DNA from 3 places in the Paenibacillus sp. FSL P4-0127 genome. Region 1 is predicted to be linked to each of the others. Evidence: riboswitches for the same ligand, from Rfam matches in the RefSeq annotation. Region 1 holds a riboswitch; each other region holds the start of a gene.
The links. Region 1 has a riboswitch for cyclic di-GMP ahead of NYE74_RS13355 (methyl-accepting chemotaxis protein). Riboswitches for the same ligand answer to the same signal wherever they lie in the genome.

Region 1 (6,496 bases):
AAAATCGATCGGATTCTGGGTCGCGCACAGCATAAAAGGCCGCGGCAGCTCATAAGTGATGCCGTCGGCGGTCACGCTCCGCTCCTCCATCACTTCCAGCAGCGCGGACTGCGTTTTCGTGGTCGCCCGGTTGATTTCGTCGGCCAGCAAAATATTGGTCATCACCGGCCCGGGCCGGAACACGAACCGTTCCTCATGGGGATGAAACACCGATACGCCCGTAATGTCGCTGGGCAAAATGTCGGGATTGCATTGAATCCGCCGGTAATCGCCGCGCATGGACTTGGCCAGGGCTTTGATCAGCTGCGTTTTCCCCGTACCCGGGACATCCTCGATTAATACATGTCCGCCGGCAAGCAGCGCGGAGAGCAGGAGATGGATTTCAAAAGATTTTCCTAAAATGCACGATTCCAAATTGTTTTTTACGGCGGTTAAAGTTCGAATCGATTGCTGTTGTACGGGCACGTATTTTTCCCTCCCAAATAGAACCCTGTATATATCTACCTATTTTACATGAAGATAGATTGGGAGTACACTCGCCGGCCCGCAAAAAGCCTGATTGTTATTTATTTCCTAGCCTTTGGGCCGGACGACCAAGGCCGCCAGGAAGGAGAAGATGATCGCTGAAGAAATCCCCGCGCTGGTGACTTCGAAAATACCGGTAATGACCCCGATCCAGCCCTGTTGCTGAAGTTCGGTCAGCGCCCCGTGAACAAGCGAGTTCCCGAAGCTGGTGATCGGCACGGAAGCCCCCGCTCCGGCGAATTTGACAAGCGGATCGTACCAGCCCAAACCGTCCATGATCGCCCCCACAACGACCAGCGTGCTCATCGTGTGCGCCGGCGTCAATTTAAGCACGTCGAACATCAACTGCCCGACAACGCAAATCAACCCGCCGATTACAAACGCCCAAACATAAATCATGATTCGCTTTCCTCCTTTTCCAGAGCAACCGCATGGGCGATGCAGGGAATGCTTTCCCCCTGCTGATAGGACAGCGGGGACAAAAGCGCTCCGGTGGCAACGACCAGCACGCGGCCGAGCTCTTTGTTTTTTAATTTTTGCAAAATCGAACCGTAAGCGACCACGGCTGAACAGCCGCAGCCGCTGCCTCCGGCCATAACGAAGGGCTGTTTGCCGCGGTCGTAGATCATCAGCCCGCAATCGTTAAATTCCGTCTTATCCATCGGTACGCCGTCTTTGGCCAAAATATCTTTGACGATGGCATGTCCGACCGAGGCGAGGTCCCCCGTGACGATTAAATCGTAATCTTCCGGCCCCCGCCCGGTGTCGCGGAAATGGGAGACCAGCGTATCCGCGGCCGCGGGCGCCATCGCCGCCCCCATGTTGAACGGGTCCTTCACGCCGAGGTCCTGGATTCGCCCGATCGTGGCATGTGTGATCCGCGGCCCCCGGCCTTGCGAAGACACGACGGCGCATCCTGACCCGGTTATCGTATATTGAGCCGTCCCCGGTTTCTGCGAGCCGTATTCCGTCGGATAACGGAACTGCTTCTCCGCCGTGCAGTTATGGCTTGCCGTGCCGGCCATCACGAACCGTCCGGCTCCGCTATCCGCAATCAGCGCGGCCAGCGCCAGGCCCTCCATGGAAGTGGAGCAGGCCCCAAAGACACCGAGGTACGGAGCGGCGATGGTCCTGGCCGCGAACGTGGCGGAGATGATCTGATTCATTAAATCGCCGCCGACAAAGCAGGACAACTCCTCCCGGGCGATCCCCGCGTTGACCAGGGCGAGGGCGGAGGCATGCTCGAGCAGCTTGCGCTCGGCCTTTTCCCACGTCTTTTCGTCGATTTCCAGATTGTCGTACACGAAATCAAAAGTCCCGCCGAGCGGTCCGCCCCCTTCCTCGGGACCGACGACCGTGGCCGCCCCGACGATCGCCGGTCTGGACCGGAACTCCCAAGTTTGTGCGCCAATAAGCATCAGTGGCCCCCCTCCAAACCGAAAATCGCATAAATCATCCCTACGATAAAAGCGGCCACCACGCCAAACACGACCACCGATCCCGCCAGCCTGAACATGTTGGCCCCAACGCCAAGCACCAGCCCTTCCGCCCGGGATTCGAGCGCGGAGGAGCACATCGAGTTGGCGAAGCCCGTGACGGGCACGGCGGTGCCCGCTCCGGCCCATTGCGCGATTTTATCGTATACCCCAAGCGAGGTGAGAATGACGGAAATCAAAATCAGCATGGCGACGGTCGGGCTGCTCGCCTCCCTTGACGTCATCCCGGCAAACGTCATGAACAACTGCTGGATACCTTGTCCGATCAGACAAATGAAACCGCCGACCAGAAAAGCTTTGAGGCAATTGGCAAAGATGCTTGTCTTCGGCTTGTGCTGGTCGGCAACCTGCTTGTATTCCTCTTCCGTCAGCAGCAGATGGTTCAGCTTCACCCGGGCGCCCGGTTTACTTTTTGTTGGCAACGGTATCCCTCCTTTTTCTGCTCATGCCTTATAAGCACGGTATATTCATTATTTGTCAGCGACTGGCTTGTTATGTTTGGTAAATCATCCATAGCGGCAAGCAGCGAACAAAACAAAACCCGCCAAGATCGCTCTGGCGGGTTCGGGACACCGGGTTTTGGGTAAAACAATTAGCGTCAAACAACGGAACTGGCGTCCAAGGCGTCCTATTTGTTTTTAAAGGTATAGAAGAATAATGACCAGCAGAATAAAGAGAAGACAGATCAACAGCCAATCCGTGGAGCGGAGTTCCATTTTTTTGCCTCCCTTATTTGGCCCCTTGCTTGTTAAAGTATATGCGCCGCCGCGAATTTGGTGCTTGGCCCGGCGGCAAAAGAACAGGACTTTTCAGGCGCATGGACAATCGGAACAAGGTGGTTCATACTAATGTAAAGAGCGTATGGCCTTGCCATTTGCAGGAAAAAAAGGAGAGAAACAAGATGAATGAAAAAACGCAGCAGCTGTTTAAACAGCTGACCGAATTTCCGGCGGCCCCCGGGTTTGAGCGGGAGCTGCGCGCCTTGGTTAAGGAGAAAATGTCCGCTTTTACGCAGGAGTTCGTTCAAGACCGGCTCGGCAGTTTGTTTGGGGTACTGCGCGGCGATGAGCAGGGACCGCGGGTCATGGTCGCCGGGCATTTTGACGAGGTAGGCTTCATCACGACCGGCATTAGCGATAACGGTATGGTGTCTTTTCAGCCGCTCGGGGGCTGGTGGAGCCAGGCGGTATTGGCGCAGCGCCTGCAGATCGTTACACCGAAAGGGAAAATCGTCGGCGTGGTCGGATCGACGCCTCCCCATCTGCTGGATGAAGCGCAGCGCGGCAAACCGGTCGACCTGAAAGCGATGTACCTGGATATCGGCGCCGACAGCCGCGAGGAAGCGGAAGCGGCCGGCGTGCAGATCGGGCAGCAGATTTTGCCGATCTGTGAATTTACTCCGCTCGTCAACCCGAAAAAAATCATGGCCAAAGCCTGGGACAACCGGTACGGCGTCGGTTTGGCGATCGAGCTGCTGGAAGCTTTGCATGGGGAAAAACTGCCCAACGTGTTGTACTGCGGAGCCAATGTGCAGGAGGAACTGGGTACGCGGGGAGCGCGCACGGCGGCCAATTTGATCCAGCCGGACATCTTCTTTGCGCTGGACGCCAGCGCGGCAAACGATATGACCGGCGACAAACGGGCCTTCGGCAAGCTGGGCGAAGGCGCTTTGCTGCGGGTGTACGACCCGACGATGCTGACGCATCGGGGGCTGGTCGAGTATATCCGGGACACGGCCGATACGCACCGCATCAAATACCAATATTTTGTATCCACAGGCGGAACCGACGCCGGTCCGGTTCATTTGAGCGGCATCGGCGTGCCTTCGGGCGTGATCGGCATCTGCTCGCGTTATATCCACACCTCGTCGTCCATCATCCATACCGACGACTACGCGGCCGCCAAGGAGCTGCTGATCCGGCTCGTCAAAGGACTCGACCGCACAACGCTGGCTACCATTCTGGAGCGGAGCTGACCAAACGGCGGGTGCGCTGCTTAATTAACGCCTGGATGGCAAGCTAACTCCTTGTTTAGCTTGACCGTCCGGCGGTTTTATTTTCGCTTAAGCAAGCCCGGTGAGCTCTCACGCTGGCCACAACTAATCTAACGGTTGCCACAACCGCTATTCGCTTAAAAAACGTTGATTTCAAATTGTAACGGTTGCCATAGCGCTTATTTCACTGAAATCCGGCTCATTTTGCTTAGTTTCAGGCAAATAACGCTTCTCACAACCGTTAAAATTTTGAACAGGGCTTTTTTCGTCAAATAGCCGCTATTACAACCGTTAGATTTTCTGCGAACCCAATTTTGCTTCGAACACCTAAGCCTTTCCAGGAAAACTGAACCCAGCCGTATGCGATAGGTCAGCCATCAATACCTTGAATCTAAAATGGGATATATAGTACATCCTTCCTATTCGACCTATATTTTCCCTTCTTTTTCTAGAACCAAAGTCATCCTCTTATAGTCCCCTATTATTGAAAATTTTTTGAATTTGCCGAAAATTTTATGAAATATCAGGACCCGCCTTCCGATATAAGTAGTATATTCCTAATCTGTGGGAGCGCCGCGACTTCACTCTCCCATCATTCACAACCAAATACAAGGAATAGGATGTAAATCGCAAACCTGGCCGAAAGGCAGGGACGCAAAGCCACGGATCTAAAATTCTTAACGGAATCATGACCGCCGGGATGCCAACCTTATGCCGAATCATGGCTTGTTGGCCGCCGGACTTTCTTCGCGAAAGTCTTTTTTTGGTTTCAATTAGGGCTTGGGGCCAGGTTAAAACGTCGCGGCGAAGCTTCGGACAAGGAAGGAGGGGACCTGCTTCTAAAAAGTTAAAACGGCGAAAAACGGAAAACGGCAGCTGCTAAGGGTATTAGAGTGACAGCAAAGGAGTAAGTAACTTGAAATTATCACATTTCGGTAAAGGCTTAGCCCGCAAGTTGTTGTTGCTGGTTGCCGGACCGCTTGCGGTGCTGGCGATCGTGCTCGTTCTGATCTTCTATCTGCTTGGACTGATGAACGGCTGGGCCGCCGCGCTGATGATCGTCCTGTTTGCCTTGATCGGCGCGGGGGAGGCCGTGCTGATTGCCGGGCTGCTCGACAAATCGTTCCAAAAAATGGCCGAGCGGACCAAAGCCATGACGGAAGGCGATTTAGCCTTCGACGGCGACGTCCAGGTGATGGACGAATTCAGCGAACTGGCCGGCCACCTGAAGCTGATCGGCGCCCAATTAAGGGAAGCGGCCGGGCATATGCAGGACATGTCGGCCAAGGTAGCCGATACGTCGCGGGACTTGACGGGCAATATGGAGTTTTGCAACGACCTCGTTGTAGGGGTCACGGAATCGATCAAAATGATTTCCGAAGGTAGTGAGCAGCTCGTCGAAAGTGCACGGAACAACCATTTGATGCTTGAAGAAGTCGGAAAAGGCATGGAGCACATCGCCCTGTCAGCGCAAGGTGTGGCGGAGGAAGCGACCGAGGCCGCGGCTCAGGCGAATGCGGGCAACGAAGGCATCGACCGCCTGGTTGACCAAATGAGCAAAATTTACGAAACCACGGTCGCTTCGTCGCAAACCGTAAACCAACTCGGCGAGCGGACGGAAGAAATCGACAAGGTCACTCTGCTGATCTCGGAAATTTCCAGTCAAATCAATTTGCTGGCATTAAACGCGGCTATCGAGGCCGCAAGAGCGGGCGAATACGGCAAAGGGTTCGCAGTGGTCGCGGGCGAAATCCGCAAGCTTGCCGAGCAATCGGCGGCATCGGCCAAGGATATCGCCGAGATGGCCGGCCATATCCGCACAGGCTCCGATCAATCGATCGAAGCGATGAAACGGGTCATGACCGAGGTCGAGACCGGAAGCGTCCTCGTTACCTCCGCCGGCGATTCGTTCCAGCAAATCGTGCATTTGGCCGAGCAGGTGTCCACCCGGGTTCAGGAAGTTTCCGCGGTGACGCAGCAGATCAGCGCAAGCACGGAACAAATCATGGACTCCGTAAGACAGACGCTCGAGATTACCGAGGTCAATCTGGCCGGGACCAAGGAGATCATGGCTTGCTCGGAAGAACAGTTGACCGCCATGGAAGAAACGCTCGAATCTTCCAAGCAGCTTGAGACGGAAGCCGAAAAACTGAAGTCCCTATTAAACAGATACTCAATCTAGCAAGCGAGGAGGATGGACATGGAACGATTAGCTTTGCTGTTTGAAGCGCTGGAACGCCTGACCGGCGTGGCCGATATCGCCTATCACGAAATCAGGGAAGGCCGCTTGAACCCGGTGTTGAAAACGAAAACGGATCACCTTGGCGTGGAGCGGTGGAAAAGCGTACATGCGCAAAATCCGGTCTATATCGAACATGACCGCCTGCTTCGCGAACTGATGGCCCATCCCCAAACGGCGGCAGTGGTTCAGGACGTCAAAAACGATCCCAGATCGGCCGATGAGTTTTTTCTGTTCGGGATC
Region 2 (6,496 bases), 220 kb from region 1:
CATCTGGCGGAGGCCAGCGTAGAGGGGCGGCATATCGGCAAAGCGGCGATCGCATCGGGGCATCTCGCACCCGAAGCGGTCGAAGGCTTTCACCTGTCGGCCGAACTGCTGCGAAGCGGGCTGCTGCCGGCAGACGGGATCGGCGGGGAGGATATTCATCCCTTGTCGATAAGCCGGGCACATCTTCAGTCCAGAGCCGTGGATGCCGACGTGCTGGCCGCGGAGTCGGTCGGTGCCGAGCATCTGCAGCGGAGCGCGGTGCAAAGCAGGAATCTCGCCGCGGAGTCGGTGCAGAGCGCCCATTTGGCTCCCGAGATCGTAAGATCGCTGCATCTGGCGAAGGAGAGCATAGAGGGACGGCACATCGAGGATGCAGCGATCGCATCCCGCCACATTGCCGCGAAATCGGTGCAGGGCGCTCATCTGGCTCCTGAAGCCGTAGGGCCGCAGCATTTGGCGGAGGCTAGCATAGAGGGGCGGCATATTGGGGAAGCGGCGATCGCATCGCGCCACATTGCGCGCGAAGCGATCGGGAGTGCGCACCTGTCGGCCGAACTGCAGCGAAGCGGGCTGCTGCCGGCAGAAGGGATCGACGGTGAGGATATTCACCCGCTGTCGATAGGCCGGGCGCATCTGCAGTCTGAAGCCGTGGACGGCGAGGTGCTGGCCGAGGGAGCGGTTGGCGGCGAGCATCTGCGGCGGGGAGCGGTGCAAAGCGGGCATCTCGCCGCAGAGTCGGTGCAGGGCGCTCATCTGGCCGCTGAAGCCGTAGGGCCGCAGCATCTGGCGAAGGGGAGCGTAGAGGGGCGGCATATTGGGAAAGCGGCGATCGCATCGCGTCACATAGCCGCGGAGTCGGTGCAGGGCGCTCATCTGGCTCCTGAAGCCGTAGGGCCGCAGCATTTGGCGGAGGCTAGCATAGAGGGGCGGCATATTGGGGAAGCGGCGATCGCATCGCGCCACATTGCGCGCGAAGCGATCGGGAGTGCGCACCTGTCGGCCGAACTGCAGCGAAGCGGGCTGCTGCCGGCAGAAGGGATCGACGGTGAGGATATTCACCCGCTGTCAATAGGCCGGGCGCATCTGCAGTCTGAAGCCGTGGACGGCGAGGTGCTGGCCGAGGGAGCGGTTGGCGGCGAGCATCTGCGGCGGGGAGCGGTGCAAAGCGGGCATCTCGCCGCGGAGTCGGTGCAGGGCGCTCATCTGGCCGCTGAAGCCGTAGGGCCGCAGCATCTGGCGAAGGGGAGCGTAGAGGGGCGGCATATTGGCGAAGCGGCGATCACTTCCCGCCACATTGCCGCCGAGTCGATCGATGTCCGGCATTTGTCGGCCGAACTGCAGCGAAACGGTCTGCTGCCGGCAGACGGTATCGGAGAAGAGGATATTCATCCGCTGTCGATAGGCCGGGCGCATCTGCAGTCCGAAGCCGTGGACGGCGAAGTGCTGGCCGAGGGAGCGGTTGGCGGTGAGCATCTGCAGCGGGGAGCGGTGCAAAGCGGGCATCTCGCCGCAGAGTCGGTGCAGAGCGCTCATCTGGCCGCTGAAGCCGTAGGGCCGCAGCATCTGGCACAGGGGAGCATAGAGGGACGGCATATTGGCGAAGCGGCAATCGCATCGCGTCACCTAGCCGCAGAGTCGGTGCAGGGCGCTCATTTGGCCCCTGAGTCCGTGCGGGCGCTGCATCTGGCGAAGGAGAGCGTGGAAGGCCGGCATATCGAGGAAGCGGCGATCGCATCCCGCCACATCGGCCCCGAGTCGATCGATGTCTGGCATCTGTCGGCCGAACTGCAGCGAAACGGGCTGCTTCCGGAAGAAGGGATCGACGGTGAGGATATTCATCCGCTGTCGATAGGCCGGGCGCATCTGCAGGCTGAAGCCGTAGACGGCGAGGTGCTGGCCGAGGAGTCGGTCGGCGGCGAGCATCTGCGGCGGGGAGCGGTGCAAAGCGGGCATCTCGCCGCAGAGTCGGTGCAGAGCGCTCATTTGGCTCCTGAGTCCGTGCGGGCACTGCATCTGGCGAAGGAGAGCGTGGAAGGCCGGCATATCGAGGAAGCGGCAATCGCATCGCGTCACATCGGCCCCGAGTCGATCGATGTCTGGCATCTGTCGGCTGAACTGCAGCGAAACGGGCTGCTGCCGGAAAAAGGGATCGGTGGCGAGGACATTCAGCCATTGTCGATAGATCGGGTACACCTTCAGGCCGGTGTTGTGGATGCCGACATTCTGGCCGAGGAGTCGGTCGGCGGCGAGCATCTGCAGCAGGGAGCGGTGCAAAGCGGGCATATTGCAAACGCGGCGGTCGGCAGCGCACAGCTTGCCGATGAAGCGATTGCCTCGCGCCACCTGAAAACCGGCGCGGTCGGCGCGGAGCACCTTGCCTTTACTCCGGTCCAGACGCTGCTGGACCAGCCGGCCAAACAGCTGTTTGGAATGTCGGCGTTTTTGTTGCAGCGCGATGAGGCCGAAACGCAAGTGAAGGTTGAATTTGAAGAGCCGTTTGCTAATCCTAACTTTGTTATCGTTGCAATGACGAACCATTCGGCTTTTTACGCCACGCTAAGCGAACAAACTCAGGAATCGGCCGTCATTACGATTTCCAGGCTGAAGGAAAGCCATGTCCACTACGGCTTCGTCATGTGGATTGCCATCGGAAACGCGCATTAGAGTGTAGGGCCGATAAGATCGTAGCAGGGCCGCCGAGTTTATTCGGCGGCTTTTTGCCGTGCCAGCCGGGCGGGGATTTATTCCTGTCTGTGCCTTATTCGTAGTGGGACTGACGGCATGGGCTGCGTATGCAGCGATGGGCCGTATCCATTGGAAAAATCCAATAGATTGACGGAAATCAAACACAATTTTGAACTCACATTGGAAGTATCCAATAAACTTCGCTTAAATCGCCCATTTTGCACCTTGCCGAGTCTCATCTATTGGAAAGTATCCAATCAAGCCTCCATATTTACGATTGAATTTCCATTTTAATTGGATATATCCAATGAGGTTTCGCCGGGGCTGTTTGTGGCTTCGCTGATCCGCCCTGAATCCGCCCTGAATCCGTCCTGAATCCGTCCTGAAGCTCCTGAAGCTGTCCCTGAAGTTCCTTAAAACTGCCCGGAACTGCGTCGGATTACCTAAGGCCTGGCCGTGATTCCGGCTGGAAAAACGGCTGCATATTTCGCCGGTCAATCGGGCTTTCTCACGGCTCAGACCGGCCGTTTTTAGTATTTACACAGCCTGCTCAGGCGTGTTAGTATGAAACCAACTAAAAAATAGCAAAGACTAGAAGGGCAAACTTGCCGAAAGACAAGGACGCAAAGCCACGGGCCTAAAGTACCAGCAACAGCTACGGCAGCCGGGTTTCTATAGTTGGATAGGCGTCCTCTCTTTCTTCGGGTTCTCTTTCTTCGCTAGAAGGTTCATGAAGAAGGAGTTTTTTTATGTCTGAAATTTGTCGAAAAAGCATCAATAATGTCGAATTATGTAAAACGGGGAGATAGTTTATGGCAGAACGAGAAAATAGCGATCCGTTATTAGAGGTCTATCTTCACGAAAATTCGCAGCTGCTCGAGCAGTTGGAACAGATCATCCTGGAATGCGAAGAGCTTAACGCTTTTCCGTCCGCCGCCATCCACGACATTTTCCGCATTATGCACACGATCAAAGGCTCCTCCACGATGATGAATTTCGATAACATCGCGGCTTTGTCGCACATCATGGAAGATCTGTTTGCGTTTATCCGCGAACATCAGCCCCGCTTGGCCGATTGCACGGCGTTGTCCGAGCTGGTGCTGCAGGGCGGCGATTTCATTAAGCTTGAGCTGTATAAGATCAGGCAGGGCGATTCTCCTGACGGGGACGCATCTTCGCTGAAAAGCAGCATTACCGGATATTTGGAAGAACTAAAAGCCGCACAGCATCCCGGGCCGGCTGTTTCCCCTCTTCGAGGCCCCGAGACCGGCAAACGTCAGGACGGTGAGGATTCCGCTTCCGGGGCTCATTTAAAAGCCGTTCTTTATTTTGATGACGATTACAACATGGAGAATGTTCGGGCATATCAAGTCGTTCACAGCCTGCAGGAAATGACCGAGCAATTCGCCTACTGGCCCGAGGACATTGCCGAAAATCCCGAAACAGCCTCGCTCATAAGAGAGCAGGGCTTCCAAATTCTGTTCCGGAACGGCGAATCCGCGGACACGGTAGCTGCTTACCTGTCGCAGGCGCCATCCTTAAAGCATTTGGAAATGATCAATTTGCCGGAACAAAGCCGGGCAGAGCCTGAGGCTGAGACGGCCGCCGCGGCAGAGACGCTTCAGCCGATACCCGAAGCGGAAGCGCGAACAGGAGAGTCTACGGCGGCACATTCTGCAGCGCACGCTGCAGCACTTTCTACGGACGCTGCACCAGCCTCCCCTTCCGAGCCGGGCGCCGCCGAACCCTCCCAGGTGCCGGGAGCGGCTGCCCGCACTTCGCAGGCGCCGGAGGCCAAAACGCAGGATATTGCCAGAGCTAATGCCTCGCAGCATTCCAGTTTCATCAGCGTGAATTTGGCCAAGCTCGACGAGTTGATGGACCTGGTCGGCGAGCTCGTCATCGCCGAATCGATGGTCACGCAAAACCCGGAATTGGCCGGACTGGAGCTTGAACAGTTTCAGAAGGCCGCTCGGCATCTGCGGAAGATCACCGGCGAAATCCAAGACAAGGTCATGTCGATCCGCATGGTGCCGCTGGTTAATACGTTCCAAAAAATGAACCGCATCGTACGGGATATGTGCAGAAAACAGGATAAGTCAGTCCGGTTGGAACTGCTTGGCGAGGATACGGAAGTGGACAAAAACATCATCGAGCACATCTCCGATCCGATCATGCACCTTGTACGGAACGCGATCGACCACGGCATCGAAACGCCGGAGGAACGCCTGGCAGCGGGCAAGGAAGAATCCGCGACGTTGACCCTTGAAGCGAAAAACGTCGGCAACGAGGTGTTCATTATCGTGCGCGACGACGGCAGGGGGCTGAACAAAGCGAAAATTTTACAGCGCGCCCGCGAGCGGCAAATGCTGTTCAAGGACGAGTCGGAGATGAGCGACCGCGAGATTTACAACTTGATCTTTCTCCCGGGCTTCTCCACGAAAGAGGTCATTACCGAGTATAGCGGGCGCGGGGTCGGCATGGATGTCGTGATGCGCAATATCGAAAGCGTCGGCGGGAATGTGTCGGTGGACAGCGCGGCAGGCGAAGGAACGACGATTACGATCCGCATTCCGCTGACGCTGGCGATTATCGACGGCATGAACGTGAAGGTGGGGAAGGCGAGATATACGATCCCGACGACGGCGATCAAGGAATCGTTCCGCGCCGCCCCCGGCAGCGTGGTCACCGATCCCGACGGCAACGAAATGGTCATGGTGCGCGGGCAGTGCTACGGAGTACTGCGCCTTTACGAACGCTATAAGGTCAAGACCGAGATTACCGCGATGGAAGACGGGATTTTGATCATGGTGGAGCAGGACGGCACGCCGTTTTGCGTTTTTGCCGACGAATTGCTCGGGCAGCAGCAGGTTGTGGTCAAGAGCTTGCCGGCGTATATCCGTAAAATTCGGAACATCGGGGGCTTGGCTGGCTGCACGATGCTCGGGGACGGAAGCATCAGCCTGATCCTCGATGTCGGGGGACTCGTCAAGGCATCGGCATCATAGGACAACCAAGCAAAGGAGAGGGAGACATGGCGAATCAAGAGGCAAGCCTGCCGCTGGAGCAGGACGACGACACGCAGAAAGGAAAGTTCCTCACGTTTATGATCGGGAGCGATGTTTACGGCATCGAAATCAAATTCGTCACCGAAATCATCGGCATCCAGGCGATTACCGAGGTGCCGGAGTTGCCGGAGCATATCCGCGGCATCATCAATTTGCGCGGCAAAATCATTCCGGTCATGGACGTGAGGCTGCGCTTCAAAAAGCCGTTCCGGGAGTATAACGACCGGACCTGCATCATCGTCGTGGATATGAAGGACATTTCGATCGGGCTGATCGTCGACAGTGTCGCCGAGGTCGTCACGATTGCGGAAGAGGATATCGTTCCTCCGCCGGAGATCAAAAGCGGCAGCCAGCAAGGTTTTATCAAAGGGGTCGGAAAAGTCGGCGGCGAAGTCAAGCTGCTGCTGGACGGCGACAAGCTGCTTCATCATGATGAAGCGGAAAATTTAAGTCAACTGTAAACGAAAACCGCAACGGGGGTTATGGAAAATGATGAAGCTAACGATCAAAGCAAGATTAATCCTGTCCTTTAGTCTTTTGGTTCTCTCCCTGGTCGGCCTCGGAGTGTATTCGATCAATTCGTTAAACCAAGTGAATCAGCAGTCCACGGTCATCAGCGATACATGGCTCCCGGCGATGGATGCGGCCCATGTCATGAACACGGCCACTTCCGATTACCGGACCACCGAATTGCGGATTATTTTGGCGGAGAACGACCCGCAGGGATTGAAAGAGATGAAAGA
Region 3 (6,496 bases), 2.0 Mb from region 1:
CGTCGCGGTCCACCTTCGTCACTTCCAGGCTGCCCGTTACGCCGCCGCCCGAACCTGAACCGGAGGAAGTACGGACAATGACCTCTTCCGTCGTTTCCCTAAGCTCGGTCTTCAGCTGATCTCCTTCGAGCGCTACTTTATTTTGCACAGCTTCTTTATCTCCAGCGGCAATGAACGACTGGTATTCTAAAATATAAGCCGTGGAGATGGCGTCCGTGAACTTTAATTCAAACGTCTCTTGATCGCCGTCAAGCCTTGTGATGGTTAACGTGTAGTCCTTCCCTTTGGTCAATTCTTCCGCTTTGACCGCTTCACCGTTTGCATTGACCTTGGCTTTGTAGAGGCGGAACGAATCTTCGATCAAAACCTGATTCACGCTTGGATAATCGATAATTTTGGCGTTGGAAATATGCGACTGGCCTTCATTAATGCGAATCGTCCAATCGATTTTATTTCCATTTTGGGCGCCTTTCTTCGTCACGTACTCGCCGCCATGCGGAATCGTCACGCTGGCGTTCCATATCGCCGCTTTATCGCTGCCGTTCCACAGCTCAGCGGTATTATCCATCGTCTTGACAATCAACGTGTCCTGCAGCGATGTTTTGAACTCGATCCAATAGGCCGATGCGATCTTGTTCTTAAATTGAACGGTCAGTTTGTTTCCGTTCGCTTCGGACGGTTCCGTCACCTCGTATTGAGCAGCCGAAACTTCAGCGCCCTTCTTAACGCCATTGCGTCCCCCCGTCAGCTCCATCGCATACACCTTTACCGAATTCGGAACAAACTTCTGCTCCTGCTTCAGAACATCCGTTACGATGGCTTTGTCAAGCGGATCGAGATTGTAATTCATCTTAATGTTCCACGTGATCTCTTTGTTGACAGGATCGTAGCTGCCGTCTTTACCGCCATTGTTTTTCGTATAATCGTCGGAGGAGAAGGCGGCTTCCCGTTGGATCGGCCCTTTCTTCTCGCCGTCCTCGGTCCACGTCATGACAGCTCTGTTCTTAAAATCGAGCTTTCGCTCCTTCAGCCAGCCGATGTTAAACTTCGTTTCATACTCGATCGTATACGTGGTGTCAATGGTCTTCAGGAACTTGATGACAAAGCCGCTGCGTACATTGTCGTACTCAACCTTATAATCGCTTTTAGGAACGAGCTTCCCATCCGCTTTTACGATCATGGAATCCGGAACGAATTCAAGACCGCCCTGCGGGAACGTATCCGTAATGACTACATCCTTCATGCTGTACTTGCCGCCGTCCGGCCGTTTATCGCCGTTGACCGTAATCAGCCATTTCGCCGTTTTGCCGGCAAAATCGATGTTCTGTACGCCTTTCACCAGAGCGCGGCTTCCTTGGGCCGGGGTGGTCACTTCCTTGGACGCATCACCCGACACGACTTTGTTCTTCACCTGCTTCCCGTCGGCGATCGTCCGATCGACCGGCTTCGTCTGGTAAACGATCGTATAAGGCGAATCGATATCCTTCTCGAATTGAAGGCTGAATCCGTTCTTACCCGCCGATTCGGCGGTGTATTCATCCTTGGCAACCAGATCTTTATCAGCCTTCGAATCCCCGTTGTACACCTTCAGCGAATCGGCAATCCATGTATGAATTTCGCTGAATTCATCCGTGATGACCGCTTTCTCTTTTGGAATCTTCTTTTCATTGAAATTGTATTTCACAGTCCAAGTGATGATTCCGGTGCTGTTATCCACGCTAAACGATTTATCCAAAAATTGGCCGCGGTTTACCGTTACCGTAGCGGTCGATTTGGCATCTTCCGTTCCGTCGCCGGACAAGACAGCGGTGTTTTCAAAGCGCGACTGCTCACCGGTAAGCTTCGTCGAAAAGCGAATCTCATAAGCCTTGCCGATCGTCTCATCCTGGAACGCAAGCTCCAGTTTCGCGCCACCGTTCGTTTCGACCTTATATTTGCCGGAATCTACCTTGTCGCCAAGGGCCGCCGATCCGTCACCGTTAACTTGCAAACGGTAAACCTCCACAGAGTCAGCAATAAGCTCCAAACCTTCAGGCAGTGCGTCAGTGATCACCGCGTGCTTGATTTTTTCCAGCGACTTGTTAACTTGAACCGTCCAATCGATCCGATCTTTGCCGATCGCTTTCCCTTGCTTTTCGATCAGCTTTCCGCCCTTCGGCTTCAGATTCACGATAGCGGTCTGCACTCCGCTTTTTACTGGAATGGCAATAACGACTTCCGTACTGCCTTTAAGGACTTCCTTCTTAAATTCCGTACGAATTTCCAGCTTGCCGGCGATGTTGGAATGACTCTCCACGTAATCATTGAAGGTCATCACAACTTTCCCGTTCAGATCGACCGTAAACCGGCCGACTTTCCCTTGATCGGCAAGAAGCGGGGCATCAATATCCGTAAAAATTTCAAACTGCCGCGGCAGCTCGAAGCTGAATGTATCTCCATTCTTGTAGCCGTGTCCGTTTGGAAGCTCCCATTCATAGCTGAGGTTGACGGCCGCGCCGACGTCCAAACTGCTATCGGGATTATACACCGCATCAATCACGGTACCGTTTAAATCGGTTAACACGACTTTGGTTAAAATACTCTCCGCACTGGCGACTGGCCTGGCGACTGGCGCCGGCCGGTCATATACGCTATCCGTCACGGATTCTTGCGCGCTGCCCGTTGATTCTTGCACGCCGGCCGCTGCGTTCGCCGTCCAAACGGATGCGCCATACAGCGTCTGCATCAGCAACAGCAATGCCACAACGATTCCACAAACCTTTTTCCTCATAATCTCTCCCTCTGTCTCTACATCACCCTCATTATATTCGGTTCCGATCCGCCTTCCGTGCGCAATTCGGGCCATGCATCCATCGGACAACATGTCGATAGGGTAATTTTCAGTCCATCACCTCCGCTGATCTTTATTGGCGCACGATGAATTGTGCCTGTATTTTCTTCAGAACCAAATGGGCTTCCGCCATTATATATGCCAATACTATACAATTTCTCAACAACGCCAAATAAGCCTTGGACATATCGTCCAAAGCCTATGTTTATTTCGTAAAAATCAATAGTATTTCACCGGGGAATAACGCGAGGCGTCTTTAATCATGTTGACCCCTGTCTCACTGCTCTTCCAGCCCGCATCGACAGTTGTATCAATGGTTACCCATTGTCCGTTCAAATAAACTTCATTCCAAGCGTGGTAAACATCAACGTATTCCGAAGTTCCCATAACAAGCTTGGCCGGAATTCCGATACTCCGCAACATGGAAGCGAACAAGGAGGCATAGTCGTAACACATCCCTTTCCGCCCTGCCAACGTGCGGTTGCTATCGGGAAGGTAGTCCGTCAATTCGCTGGCTGCCAGAGTATGATCGTACCGGATCGTACCGACAATATATTCATAAATAGCGTGCACTTTCTTCTCGTCGGACGGAGCGGATTGGGCAAGCTTCTTCGCAAGCTGGGCTGCCTGATCCCTATCGCTCCAATCGACATTTTGCACAGAGTTCAAAAACACTTTGCTGTCATCCGCAAGTTGAAGTGTAACGGCCGCTTCCTGAACGATTTTGTATTTGGTACCGCTGACTTGTTCCAGAACGGTAACCTTATATTCACCATTGCCCATCTGGAGCGGAAATACTTCCTGCCGCTTATCCGGCGAAAGGACATAGGTATATTTGTCATTACCTTTTGCGATCATGAGCTTCGTTTTGGCCCCGGCTTCCGCATCATAACGAATGACGACGGCGCCACGGTCCAACTGCTCCAAACCCAACCAATCTTCGGACGGGGCAGCTTGTACATCCGGAGCCCACATCAATAACGCAAAAAGCCCTACAATAGCGAACACAATGTTGCGCATACTGCAAACTCCCTTCGGCGGCCAGGCTGCCATTGACGTTTCGTCAAGAAGGCCCTGTGGCTTTGCGTCCCTGTCTTTCGACAAGTTTGCTATTTTCGTAATAGAGTTTCACAGATACTGATACATCTTCTCCAAAAAAACAAAAAAGCATCTTCGTTCGGTAGCTGGCTGCCATTGACGTTCGTCAAGAAGGCCCTGTAGCTTTGCGTCCTTATCTTTCGACAAGTTTGCCGTTATCGTGATCAGCTTTTGTGAATCTATCATATCAAATATATGGAATACCATCAAGAGAAAATTTGGAATTTTGTCGAACTATCATTCCTCCCCCGAACTCACTCGAACTCACCCGAAAAAATAGGACCCCACCAAAAAAATAGCACCTGTTCATCCGGTGATCACATTCGATAGAATAAAAATGTACTATAATGTTAGTATTTTCCTGACCGTGTATGGGATAGGAGAATCCACTATTGATTAAGGGAGGGTATTTATGAAGCAAAAAGTTTTCAGTTTGTTCCTGGCGCTAGTTATGATGGCCAGCGTCAGCCTGCTATCAACTTCGCCGGTTCAGGCCGCTGAAGGAGCGGGAACGGCCACTATCACCTCTATGGATTATTTTTCAGCGGCGGACGGACCTGTCATCACAAAATCAGGGGTTGGACAAGCCAGTTACGGATTTGTGATGCCTAAATTCAATGGAGGCTCCGCCACCTGGAATGATGTGATCCAAGACTTGGGCGTTAATGTGAAAGTGGGCGGCAGTTGGGTCGATATTGACAGTGCCGGCAGCTTTGTCTACAACCAAAACTGGGGCCACTGGAGCGACAGCGGCTTTAACGGTTATTGGTTCACTCTTTCCGCGACAACCGAAATTCAACTGTACTCCAAAGCGAATGGGGTTACGCTGGATTACACTCTTGTGTTTCAAAACATCAACAAAACCACCATTACGGCGATGACGCCTACACAAGGGCCGCAAATTACGGCGGATACTACGGGCGGCGCCGGCTTTACCTATCCGGTTTTCAACAATGATCCGGCAATCCCCTTTGCAGCTGTGGCCGATGATTTGAAAGTGTACGTAAAACCTGTAAACAGCAGTGCATGGATCGATATTGACAACAATGCGGCCAGCGGCTGGATCTACGATAAAAACTTCGGCCATTTCACCGATGGAGGCGGCGGCTACTGGTTTAACGTCACGGAGTCGATCAACGTCAAATTAGAATCGAAAACCTCTTTGGTTAACGTCATTTATACCATTATCTTTAATGAACCCGTAAGAAATTCTTATGTCATTACTCCCTACGACGGAACGACCTTCACGGCCAATGAAAGCGGTGCGATCGGTGTGCCGCTGCCTAAGATTGATGGAAACGCGCCGGTAGCCGATGAGCTTGGAAATTTCGTATACCAGATTAACATGGGTGGGCAATGGGTCAATTTAGGGGATTCCGGTCAGAGCGGATTTGTATACTCCGCCAACGGTTACAATAACATGTCCGCCGCCAATCAGTGGGGGTATTGGGTCGACCACATCTACGGGCTATGGTTCCAGCCCATCCAGGAAGATCTGCAGATCCGCATCGGCTATCCATTAAACGGGCAGGCGGGCGGAAATGTCGGTGATAATTTCGTCTACTACACCTTTATCGGAAACCCGAACGCTCCCCGTCCGGATGTAACCGATGGCGAGGATATTTCTGTCGGAACGCCAAGCAACCCGGCCATTGAGGGCATGGAGCTCATCTGGCAGGATGAATTTAGCGAAAATAAGCTGGATACGAGCAAATGGAACTATGAACTGGGTTACTATCTCAATGACGATCCCGGTACCTGGGGTTGGGGCAATGCGGAACTGCAGCACTATACAAACAGTACGCAAAATGTATTTATCCAGGACGGAAAGTTAAACATCCGGGCCTTAAACGAGCCCAAATCCTTCCCGCAGGATCCTAGCCGGTATGCACAATACTCCTCCGGGAAAATCAATACCAAAGATCATTTTTCGCTCAAATACGGCAGAGTGGATTTTCGCGCCAAGCTGCCTGCAGGAAATGGCATCTGGCCGGCCTTCTGGATGCTTCCGCAAGATAATGTCTACGGTTCGTGGGCCGCATCCGGCGAAATTGATGTGATGGAAGCGAGAGGACGGTTGCCCGGCACGTCCAGCGGCGCTATCCACTTTGGCGGACAATGGCCGGCGAATACCCATGTCTCCGGCGAATATCATTTCCCGGAAGGGCAAACCATCGCCAATGATTTTCACGTATATTCCGTAGTCTGGGAAGAGGACAACATTAAATGGTATGTCGACGGCAAGTTCTTCTTTAAAGCTAACAGGGATCAATGGTATTCCGCAGCTGCGCCGAACAATCCGAACGCCCCTTTCGACCAGCCGTTCTACCTGATTATGAATCTGGCGATCGGCGGGAACTTTGACGGCGGTGTGACTCCGAATCCCGGCGATATCCCGGCAACGTTGCAAGTAGATTATGTGCGTGTTTACAAAGACAACGGCGGCGGCCAGCAGAATCCTGAAGAACCGGCGCCCCTTCCACGATCGTCATCGGCGATGAGGTGAAGGGCCTGAAGAAAACAGGCGATGACTTATTGTTCTATGTAAACGGCGCAACCTTCGCCGAC

Region 2: it holds a riboswitch for cyclic di-GMP, as region 1 does, so the genes downstream of both, NYE74_RS12470 (chemotaxis protein CheA) here and NYE74_RS13355 (methyl-accepting chemotaxis protein) in region 1, are expected to answer to the same signal.
Region 3: it holds a riboswitch for cyclic di-GMP, as region 1 does, so the genes downstream of both, NYE74_RS04230 (transglutaminase-like domain-containing protein) here and NYE74_RS13355 (methyl-accepting chemotaxis protein) in region 1, are expected to answer to the same signal.

What each region holds. Positions count from the first base shown of each region.
Region 1 covers NZ_JBBOWY010000001.1:2,989,362-2,995,857, reverse strand. The annotation lists gene NYE74_RS13380 (AAA family ATPase) at 1-465, opposite strand, end outside; gene spoVAE (stage V sporulation protein AE) at 574-924, opposite strand; gene spoVAD (stage V sporulation protein AD) at 921-1,943, opposite strand; gene spoVAC (stage V sporulation protein AC) at 1,943-2,443, opposite strand; gene NYE74_RS13360 (M42 family metallopeptidase) at 2,923-3,996, shown strand; cyclic di-GMP riboswitch class I at 4,633-4,722, shown strand; gene NYE74_RS13355 (methyl-accepting chemotaxis protein) at 4,931-6,196, shown strand; gene NYE74_RS13350 (GAF domain-containing protein) at 6,215-6,496, shown strand, end outside.
Region 2 covers NZ_JBBOWY010000001.1:2,772,655-2,779,150, forward strand. The annotation lists gene NYE74_RS12465 (WIAG-tail domain) at 1-2,664, shown strand, start outside; cyclic di-GMP riboswitch class I at 3,274-3,362, shown strand; gene NYE74_RS12470 (chemotaxis protein CheA) at 3,498-5,693, shown strand; gene NYE74_RS12475 (chemotaxis protein CheW) at 5,720-6,214, shown strand; gene NYE74_RS12480 (methyl-accepting chemotaxis protein) at 6,243-6,496, shown strand, end outside.
Region 3 covers NZ_JBBOWY010000001.1:958,768-965,263, reverse strand. The annotation lists gene NYE74_RS04235 (collagen binding domain-containing protein) at 1-2,770, opposite strand, end outside; gene NYE74_RS04230 (transglutaminase-like domain-containing protein) at 3,050-3,850, opposite strand; cyclic di-GMP riboswitch class I at 3,864-3,951, opposite strand; cyclic di-GMP riboswitch class I at 4,007-4,092, opposite strand; gene NYE74_RS04225 (glycoside hydrolase family 16 protein) at 4,341-6,434, shown strand; gene NYE74_RS04220 (hypothetical protein) at 6,464-6,496, shown strand, end outside.